DNA from 3 places in the Cereibacter azotoformans genome. Region 2 is predicted to be linked to each of the others. Evidence: riboswitches for the same ligand, from Rfam matches in the RefSeq annotation. Region 2 holds a riboswitch; each other region holds the start of a gene.
What was found. Region 2 has a riboswitch for cobalamin ahead of LV780_RS01755 (hypothetical protein). Riboswitches for the same ligand answer to the same signal wherever they lie in the genome.

Region 1 (3,243 bases), on a different replicon from region 2:
CTGCGCGCCACCAACCTCGGCTGGCGCGCGGGCAGGCAGACCATCGTCGCGGGCGTCTCGCTCGAGATCGTGCCGGGCGAGACCTTCGGCCTGATCGGGCCGAACGGCTCGGGAAAGTCCACGCTGCTGCGGCTGATGGCCGGTCTCGCGCCCCGGCCCGAGGGAGCGGTGCATCTGGACGGCATTCCCCTGAACACCCTGAGCCGTCGCGACGTCGCAAGGGCGATCGCCTTCGTCGAGCAGATCGCCGAGACCTCCGAGGCTCTCACGGTGCGCGATGTGGTGGAACTGGGCCGCACACCCTGGCTTTCGGCGCTGGCGCCGTTCGGGCCGCAGGATACCGCCATCGTGGACGAGGCGCTTCGCGTCGTCGGCCTCACCGCGATGGGCCGGCGCCGCTGGTCCACCCTTTCCGGCGGCGAGCGGCAGCGGGTGCAGATCGCCCGCGCGCTGGCGCAGCGGCCGCGGCTCCTGATGCTGGACGAGCCGACCAACCATCTCGACATCCACCACCAGCTGTCGCTCCTGCGCCTCGTCAGCCGGCTGCCGGTGACGGTGGTGATGGCGCTCCATGACCTGAACCAGGCGATGGGCTGCGACCGGCTAGCGGTGATGGAGGGCGGACGCCTCGCCGCCTGCGGCCCGCCCGCCGAAGTGCTCACGCCCGCGCGCCTCGCCGACATCTTCCGCGTCCGCGCCACGGCGCTCCTCGATCCCGCGGACGCCACGACCCACTTCCGTTTCCGCTGCCTCGAGGATTGACCCGATGACACCCGCAGCCCTGCTGTTCGCCGCCCTTCTCGCCTCTCCGGCCTGGGCCGAGACCCACGAGGTCCGCATGTTCAACCGCAACGACCGTGGGCCGATGATCTACGAACCCGACCGGCTGAGCCTCGCGCCGGGCGACGCCGTGCGATTCCTTCCCGCCCAGCCCAGCCACAACGCCGCCACCATCGACGGCATGATCCCCGACGGCGCCGAGCCGTTCAAGTCGCGGATCAACGAGGACTTCACCGTGACGGTGAACGTGCCCGGGGTCTACGGCATCAAGTGCAGCCCGCATTTCGCCATGGGGATGGTCATGCTGATCGAGGTGGGCGAGGCGCCCGCCCCGGTGCTGCCCGACGACCTGCCGGCGCGCGCGCGGGACCGGTTCGAGGCGATCCTCGCACAGGGGGAAGAATGAAGGCGAACCATGACCTCGTCGAGGACATAAGGGACTACTGGTCGCGGCGGTCGGCGACCTTCGACCTCGCCTTCGGCCATCGCATCGCGCCGGGACCGGAGGCGCACGCCTGGGCGCAGCCGATGCGTGACCACCTCGGTCCCGCGCCCGCACGAGTGCTGGAACTGGCCTGCGGTACCGGCGAAGTGACGCGGCTGGTCCACGACCTTGGCCACGACGTGACTGCGCTCGACTTCTCCGAGCCGATGCTGGCGGTCGCGCGGGCGAAGCACGCCGGCAAGCCGGGAAGTCACGGATCTCCTGCGCTCCCAGCGGCAGGCGCCGGCAGGCGATCCCGAGCGCGTCGCACCTCGCCGGCAGCGCGTTTCAGATCGCCGCTCGCTCGGCCTCCGAGGCGCCGCCCAGAGGCCGATCTCCTCGCCGCTGCGGGCGCAGCCGAGACTTGTCAGGCTGGCGCGGCTGGCTTCCTCTGTCCCTCGAGTGTCCCTCGAGGTTCTGCCATCAGAGCGCCGCACGGCGCATCCGCGCGCCGCCGCGACGGCGTGAGGCGGGAAGCGCGAGATCCAGCGGCGCCAGCGGCCTTGCGATCGACAGGGCGAGAATGGTGCAGAACGCCTGCACGCCCGGTGCCGTGGCAACGAAGGGCGCAGCCTTGGCCAGTGCCCGGCAAGCCTCGGCGACGTAGCTTGCACCGGCCGGCAGTCCGCCGAGCCACTGCATGTAGCCGAGCATCGCAAGTTCGCGCGCCCGTTCGGGCGGGACATCGGCATGAAGTTGATGGATTGTCAGTTCGAGCAACGATGCGCCCTCCGCGCAGGTGGCGGAGCGCTGGTCGACAACGGTGATCGCGGGTGTGGCGTCAGGCTCATCGCGGTCTCCGCCCCAGGGCGCCCCGCCCGGGTTGAGGTGACTGCGGTGCGCGAAGGCACCGGAGATGGCAGGTCTCCTGGCTCGCGGGTCACCGCTCGGCCGGTCCTTCCCGGGCCAGAGCCCAGTGGCTTTTCCGGTCTCGCTCGCCGCTCACAGTTGCGGGGGCAGCTGCGGCCTTGCCCGGCAGGGCGCACCGCATTCCCTTTTCATCCGACTCGCGAGAGCCGAACACCATCAGCACGAGATTCTCATGCCGCACGCGCAATGTCCACAGCAGGTTGCCGGCACCGGATGCGCGGCTGCCGCCGACCGTTCAGGTATCGTACGGTCAAATGTGCGCCCTGGATCCGCGGCAATCCGTCCATTTGACATCGACAATTTCGAAGCGCAGCAGCGTCGGGCTGGTGCCCGCCTCGGCGGGTGAAAAGGGAATGCGATGCGGTCTGCAAGGGCCGTTGGCGCAGCCGCCCCCGCGACCGTGAACGGAGAGGTCGCCCCGATGCCACTGGCCCTGCAAGGGCCGGGAAGGCGGGGTGCCCGTCGGGCAGACGCCCGGGATCCGCAAGCCGGGAGACCTGCCAGCCACATGAAGCTGACCGGACGGGGTGTTCCGGCGACGGGTTCCGGTTTCCGGCTCTCGCCGCCGTCGCGCGTCGTTCCTCCGACACGGGAAGGTTCGGATGCGGAAGGACGGGATACCCTCGGCGGGCGAGGCCGGTGCATTGCAACCCGGCCCGCTGCCGCCGGGGCTGATGATCGCCGCGCCCGGTTCGGGTGTGGGCAAGACCACGGTGACGCTGGGGCTTTTGCGGGCGTTCAGCGAGACGGGGCTGGCGGTGCAGCCCTTCAAGAACGGGCCGGACTACATCGACCCGGCCTTTCATCGGGTGGCGGCGGGGCGGCCGTCCTGCAACCTCGACGGCTGGGCGATGGACGCGGGCGCCGAGGCCGATCTGGTCTGGCTGCCCGGCGGCTATCCCGAGCTGCACGCCGGCCGCCTTGCTGCCGCCACGACCTTCCGCGTGGGCCTTTCCCGCCACGCCGAAAGCCGCCCCGTGCATGGCGAATGCGGCGGCTGCATGGTGCTGGGCGAGGCGCTGGTGGATGCCTCGGGCACCCGCCACACGATGACGGGCCTCCTCGGCCTCGTCACCAGCTTCGAGCGGCGGCGGCTGCATCTGGGCTAC
Region 2 (3,243 bases):
TCGGCTGTGCTCGACCGCCTTCGCACCCCGCCCGAGCGGTCGGTGGCCTTCACCATCGCCGTGATCGCCCTTGGCGCGAAGATGGCCAAGGCCGACGGGCAGGTGACGCGCGACGAGGTGGCCGCCTTCCGCCAGATCTTTGCGATCCCGCCCGGCGAAGAGGCCAACGCGGCCCGCGTCTTCAACCTCGCGCGGCAGGATGTGGCCGGGTTCGATGCCTATGCCCGCAAGATCAAGCGCATGTTCCGCGACGACGACCAGATCCTCACCGATCTGGCCGAGGGGCTCTTTCACATCGCGGTGGCGGACGGCCATTATCACCCGGACGAGGATGCCTTCCTGTCCGAGGTGGCCCGGATCTTCGGGTTGAGCGACCGCTGCTTCCGCGCGCTGCGCGCCCGCTTTGTCGGCGACGCGCCGCGCGATCCCTACGACGTGCTGGGCGTGGGGCACGATGCGCCGCTGACCGAGATCCGGTCGGCCTGGAAGCGCGCCGTCCGCGACTGCCACCCGGACCGGATGGTGGCGCGCGGCGTCCCGGAAGAGGCGGTGAAGCTGGCCGAGCGGCGGCTGATCGACATCAACCGCGCCTGGGAGGAGATCAGCGCGAAGCAGGCGGCGTGAATGGGACAGCGGCTGCGCATCGCGACCTACAACGTCGAGTGGTTCAACGCGCTCTTTGACGACCGCGGGCGGCTTCTGGCCGACAACGAACTCTCGGGACGCTACGAGATCACCCGCCGGAACCAGATCGAGTCGCTCGGCATCGTCTTCACCGCCCTCGATGCCGATGCGATCATGGTGATCGAGGCGCCGAACCACGGGCGGCGGCGCTCGACCGTCAAGGCGCTCGAGACCTTCGCCCGCACCTTCGAGCTTCGCGCCTCGCAGGCGATCATGGGCTTTGCCAACGAGACCGATCAGGAGATCGCGCTTCTGTTCGATCCGTCGCGGATCGAGGCGCGGCATGACCCGCAGGCCAGCCCCAAGGCGCCGCGGTTCGACGGGATCTTCCGCTTCGACATCGACGTGGATGCCGCGCCCGAGGCGATCCGGTTCTCCAAGCCGCCTCTGGAACTGGCGGTGCGCGCCGATGGACATGCGCTGCGGTTGATCGGCGTCCACGCCAAGTCCAAGGCCGGGCGCGGCGCGCGCAACGGCGCCGAAGAGGTCCGCATCGCCATCCAGAACCGCCGCCAGCAGCTCGCGGAATGTGTCTGGATCCGCAGGCGGGTGGCCGCGTTGCTGGCCCGGCACCAGAGCGTGATGGTGATGGGCGACTTCAACGACGGGCCGGGGCTGGACGAGTACGAAAAGCTGTTCGGCCATTCGGGGGTCGAAATCGTGCTCGGCCTCGACGAGCCGCCGGAGTTGCGCCTCCACGAGCCGCATGCGCGCATGGCCCTGACCCAGCGGGTCGGCGTCCAGCCGAGTTCGGCGCGCTTCTGGCTCGCGCCCGAGGACCAGTATTTCGAGGCGCTGCTCGATTTCATCATGATCTCGCCCGATCTGGCCGAAAAGGGACCGCGCTGGCGGATCTGGCATCCGCTGAACGATCCCAACTGCTTCCGCATCCCAGAACTGCAGGAGGCGCTTCTTGCCGCCTCGGATCATTTCCCGGTGACGCTGGACATCGAACTCTAGCGGGCTGCGACCGCGCGGGCCTTGCGCGTGGCACGGGAAAGGCCGATGGTGCGCGGGACGGTTCCCGGGGGCAGCCCCGGGCGAAGAGGGAATGCGGTGCGGGCCTGTTCGGCCCCAAGCCGCGACTGCCCCCGCAACTGTAGGCGGCGAGCGCGTCCCATCATGCCCACTGGCCCCGGACAGGCCGGGAAGGGCGGGACAAGCCGAGACCCGCGAGTCAGGAGACCTGCCGTCATCGGACCTGTAACAGCCGGGCGGGGTGTCCCGGGCGCAGGGTGCGTGCGCCTGCGCCGCCCCTCCGCCTGCCCGTCCCCAAGATGCGCGGAGGGCGCGATGATCGTGACGCGGAACGGACGGACCTACAGCCTGACCCAGTGCCGACACCGGCACCAACCCTGCCTCAGCGGCCTGTCGGTGATCGAGCATCTGGCGGACTCCGCCCGCTCGACCGAGGGCCTGATGGGGCCCGACTTCGAGATGCAGGGCTGCGTGCGCCTGACCGGATGCAGCCGTCCCTGCACGGCGCTGTTCCGGCTGACGACGGGCGGGCTGCAACTCTTCTGCGATCTCGAGCCCGGCGACTGGTCGCCGGGGCTCGTGCGGCTGGCCGAGATGCTCGAGGGCGGCGGCTCCTTCGCGGGCGCGCTTCCGGCCGAGCCGGCGGCCATGGTCCTCGCCTCGGCACCCGCGCGCCCCTCGCGGACGGGCCTGCAGCCGGAGGCGGCCCTCCATTGATCGAGACGAGGGTAGAGGCGGATGCGGCCGAAGGGTTCGCGCAGGTCGCGGGCCATCTGGGCGAGTTCCTGCAGGGCCGGCTCGGCCCTTCGGGGCCGCTGGCGCTCGTGACGCTGCCCTGCCCTGCGCTCCGGGCCGAGGCGGTTCGCAGGCCCGGCCCGCTCGCCCTCGAACAGCCGGGCGCGCGGATGCTCACCCTGCCTGCCCTGCGCCGGTTGCTGGCCGCGGCCGAAGGAGCGGAAGGGCGCTTCCGCCTCGTGCTCGACCTGCCGCCCGGAGGCGGCGCGGGGGCCTCGACCGCGGCCCGCGTGGCGATCCTCCGGGCGGCGGGTGTCACCGATACCGGCACCCTCGCGCGCGCCTGCCTCGCTTCGGAAGGGGCCAGCGATCCGCTGATGTTCGAGCGGCCGGAACGGCTCCTCTGGGCCTCGCGCGAGGGGCGCGTGCTGGCCGACCTGCGCCCCCTGCCGCGGATGGATCTGGTCGGCGGCTTCTTCGGCGCGTCCCAGCGAACGGATCCGGCGGATCTGTCCTTCCCCGACATCGCCGACCTCGTGGCGGGGTGGGCCACGGCCGACCTTCCCGGCCTCGCGCGCCTTGCGACCCTCTCGGCCCGCCGCTGCCTCGCGCTGAGGGGGCCGGCCGACGATCCCACCGAGGCCCTGGCTGCCCGGCTCGGAGCGCTCGGCTGGGCCATCGGGCACACGGGCCCGGCGCGGGCCCTGATCTTCCCCCCCGGCGCCGTCCCGCCCGCCGCGGGGGGGGCATTGCAGGCGGCCGGCTTTTCCCGCATCACCCGCTTCCGCATCGGCGGGGCCTGAGGAGGGAACATGCGCGACCACGGCGGCAACCTTGACAGCGCGG
Region 3 (3,243 bases), on a different replicon from region 2:
ACCTCGACGCGCTGCTGGCGCTGGCGCGATGAGGGCGCGACGGCTGATGGTGCTCGGCACCGGCTCGGACGTGGGCAAGAGCCTGTCTGTGGCGGGCCTCTGCCGCGCCTATGCCCGCCGGGGGCTGCAGGTCGCGCCGTTCAAGGCGCAGAACATGTCGAACAACGCCGCGGTGACCGTGGACGGAGGCGAGATCGGCCGGGCGCAGGCCCTGCAGGCTCGCGCGGCGGGGCTGGCGCCCACCACCGACATGAACCCGGTGCTGCTGAAGCCCGACAGCGACGTGACCGCGCAGCTGGTGGTGCAGGGCCGGGTCGAGGGGCGGCTTTCCGCGGCCGACTACCAGCGGCTGAAGCCCGCCCTGTTGCCGCGGGTGGTGGAAAGCCTGAACCGGCTCTGCGAGGGCCGCGATCTGGTGCTGATCGAGGGCGCGGGCAGCGGGGCCGAGCGCTATCTGCGCCCGCAGGACATCTCGAACATGGGGCTGGCCTCGGCCGCCGACCTGCCGGCGGTGCTGCTGGCCGATGACTCGCGCGGTGGCGTCACGGCGGCGGTGCTGGGGCATCATCTCCTGTGGACCGCGGCCGAGCGGGCGCGTGTGGCAGGGGTGATCGTGAACAAGTTCCGCGGCGATCCGGCGATCTTCGCACCCGCTGCCGCCGACATCCGGCAGGCGACCGGCTGGCAGGTTCTGGGTCTCGTGCGATGGTCCGAGGCCGCCCGCGCCCTTCCGGCCGAGGATTCGCTGGCGCTGGATCAGGCGCGGCAGCCCGGCCGCGGTCTGGTGATCGCGGTGCCCGAGATCCCGCGGCTGGCCAATGCCTGCGACCTCGACCCGCTGGCGGCCGAGCCGGGGGTGGATCTGCACTGGGTGCGCCCCGGCCATCCGCTGCCCGCCGAGGCCGCCGTGGTGGTCCTGCCGGGCGCGAAATCCACGCGCGCCGCGCTGGAAGCCTTGCGGGCCGAGGGCTGGGACATCGACATCCGCGCCCATCACCGCCGCGGCGGCCGGGTGGTCGGGATCTGCGCAGGCTTCCAGATGCTGGGCCGGCGCGTCACGGACCCCGACGGGATCGAGGGCCCGCCGGGCGAGACCGAGGGCCTGGGCCTGCTGGACATCGACACCGTGATCGGCCCGGCCAAGCGGCTCTGCGAGATCACCGCGACAGACGCGATCAGCGGAACGCGGGTGACCGGCTACGAGATGCACATGGGGGTGACCACGGGCGCAGGCCTCGCCCGCCCGTGGCTGAGCCCGGACGGCCGACCCGAGGGCGCGCTGTCGCCGGACGGCCGGGTGATGGGCAGCTACCTGCACGGCATCTTCGGCGCGGGGGCCTTCCGCGCCCGGTGGCTTCAGGCCATGGGCGGCGCCGGATCGGCCGGGGACCACGCCGCGCGGATAGAGACCGCGCTTGATCGGCTGGCCGACGGGATCGAGGCGGACCTCGATCTCGATGCGCTGCTGAGGCTGGCGCACTAGGCCACCGGGGCGCTTCGGCCGCGGCATACCCGGCGCACCTCGCGGCGTCAGCCCTCGCGGTGGCGGCGATGTGCCTCGGCCACGGCCTCGGTCGCACCCTCGGCCGGACGGGGCCGCGGTGTCGGCGGGTCGGTCTGCGGCTGGCCCGACCAGGGCTGCGGGAATTCCAGCCACTTCTGGATAAAGTTCCACGACTGCTGGTAGCCGTCATGCGGCAGGGTACAGGCCGAGCAGTCCTTGCGCACCAGCCCGTTGCGGTCGGTATAGATCTCATACGGCCCGGGGCAGTCGTAGGCGATCAGCGGGCAGTAGCAGAACAGGCAGTTGAACGCGCGCTTCACCCCCGGATGGCAGGGCAGGAACGGGCAGTCGCGGTTGGTGAAGCCCTTGAAGGCCTCAGGGTTGTGTCTTTCGGCTCCATGGCCACTCCTTCGGTCGCTTGACCGGAAGGCGGAAGGGTGGCTGATCCCGGCGCGAGCGCACGGGCCCATGCCTCCGGGCCCGCCGCCCGGGATGGTCGTCAAGGCCCGGCAGGTCTCCTGGCTCGCGGCTCGGACGCCGGCTGCCCCTTCCCGGCCCATGGGGCCAGTGGCATGGCAGATGGCTCGCCGCTCACAGTTGCGGGGGCAGCGCCGGAGTTGCACCGGCTTCCCTCTTCGCCCGCGGGATCACCGCGGGAACCAGGGCACCGCGACGATGCGGCGGGGGGCCGGTTCTGTCAACCGGGGCCTCGACGCCTTCGCTTTCCGGTTGACAGCCTGCGCGCTGCTCGGGGATGACAGGTGCGTGATCGGTTCACCCGGGCGTTGCTGTGTCCCGAGGATTAAAAGGGAACGCGGCGCGCCCACCTGGGCAAGGCCGCGGGGCCGTGTCCCAAGGCTTGGTGTAGGAGGCCGGGCGCGGAGCCCTCGGCGTAGCGCAGCGCGCGGCCGGTGGTTCCGGTGGGGGCCATCGCCGGTCTTCGGTAGAGGTTCGGGTTGCAAGACCTGGAACCACCACGAGGGTGAGGCGGACCGTGGCGCCAGTGGCGCCGCGTAAGCCGCCGAACGATGACCGACGACAGAATGGCGCTGCTGGAGTTGATTGAAAAGCAGGCCGATACGGACCTTGTCCGCGAGATGCTGGCCTTCGCGGCCGACCGGATCATGGAACTGGAGGTGGAGTTGCGCACCGGCGCCGCCAAGGGTGCTCGCTCACCGCTGCGGGAGGCGCAGCGCAACGGCTACCGGGAACGGGATTGGGACACGAGGGCGGGCCGGATCGCGCTGGAGATCCCGAAGCTTCGGAAGGGAAGCTACCTGCCCAGCTTCCTGGAGCCGCGCCGGACGGCCGAGAAGGCCTTGGTGGCGGTGTTCCAGGGTGAGGAGGATCAGCGGGCCTTCCAGTGGAAGGACCGCCCGACGAACGATGTCCATGGCGTCTCGACGCGGTCGGTGGACGACCTCGTCAAGGCCATGGGCGCGGGCGGCATGTCCAAGAGCCAGGTCAGCCGGCTTTGCAGCGAGATCGACGAGCGGGTGAACGCGTTCCTCTCCCGGCCGCTCGAGGGCGCATGGCCCTATCTCTGGCTCGACGCGACCTATGTGAAGGTGCGCGAGGGCGGGCGGATCGTCAGCCGTGCCGTTATAATCGCCGTGGCGGTGAACGAGGATGGCAAGCGCGAGGTGCTGGGCGTGACCACCGGCTCCTCGGAGGCCGAGACGTTCTGGACCGAGTTTCTGCGCAGCCTCGCCGACCGCGGTCTGCGCGGAGTGAAGCTG

Region 1: linked by a shared signal. The riboswitch ahead of LV780_RS20995 (hypothetical protein) and the one ahead of LV780_RS01755 (hypothetical protein) in region 2 are both predicted to bind cobalamin.
Region 3: linked by a shared signal. The riboswitch ahead of LV780_RS20975 (cysteine-rich small domain-containing protein) and the one ahead of LV780_RS01755 (hypothetical protein) in region 2 are both predicted to bind cobalamin.

The regions. Positions count from the first base shown of each region.
Region 1 covers NZ_CP090024.1:32,073-35,315, reverse strand. Annotated here, with positions in the region: gene LV780_RS21010 (ABC transporter ATP-binding protein) at 1-762, shown strand, start outside; gene LV780_RS21005 (pseudoazurin) at 767-1,186, shown strand; partial or broken gene LV780_RS21000 (methyltransferase domain-containing protein) at 1,183-1,464, shown strand; gene LV780_RS20995 (hypothetical protein) at 1,688-1,984, opposite strand; cobalamin riboswitch at 2,106-2,307, opposite strand; cobalamin riboswitch at 2,442-2,653, shown strand; gene LV780_RS20990 (nucleotide-binding protein) at 2,737-3,243, shown strand, end outside.
Region 2 covers NZ_CP090021.1:352,569-355,811, reverse strand. Annotated here, with positions in the region: gene LV780_RS01765 (molecular chaperone DjiA) at 1-624, shown strand, start outside; gene LV780_RS01760 (endonuclease/exonuclease/phosphatase family protein) at 625-1,644, shown strand; cobalamin riboswitch at 1,686-1,892, shown strand; gene LV780_RS01755 (hypothetical protein) at 1,978-2,379, shown strand; gene LV780_RS01750 (propanediol utilization protein) at 2,376-3,200, shown strand; gene cobD (threonine-phosphate decarboxylase CobD) at 3,210-3,243, shown strand, end outside.
Region 3 covers NZ_CP090024.1:27,096-30,338, reverse strand. Annotated here, with positions in the region: gene LV780_RS20985 (cobyric acid synthase) at 1-32, shown strand, start outside; gene LV780_RS20980 (cobyric acid synthase) at 29-1,483, shown strand; partial or broken gene LV780_RS20975 (cysteine-rich small domain-containing protein) at 1,531-1,904, opposite strand; cobalamin riboswitch at 1,996-2,183, opposite strand; partial or broken gene LV780_RS20970 (IS256 family transposase) at 2,533-3,243, shown strand, end outside.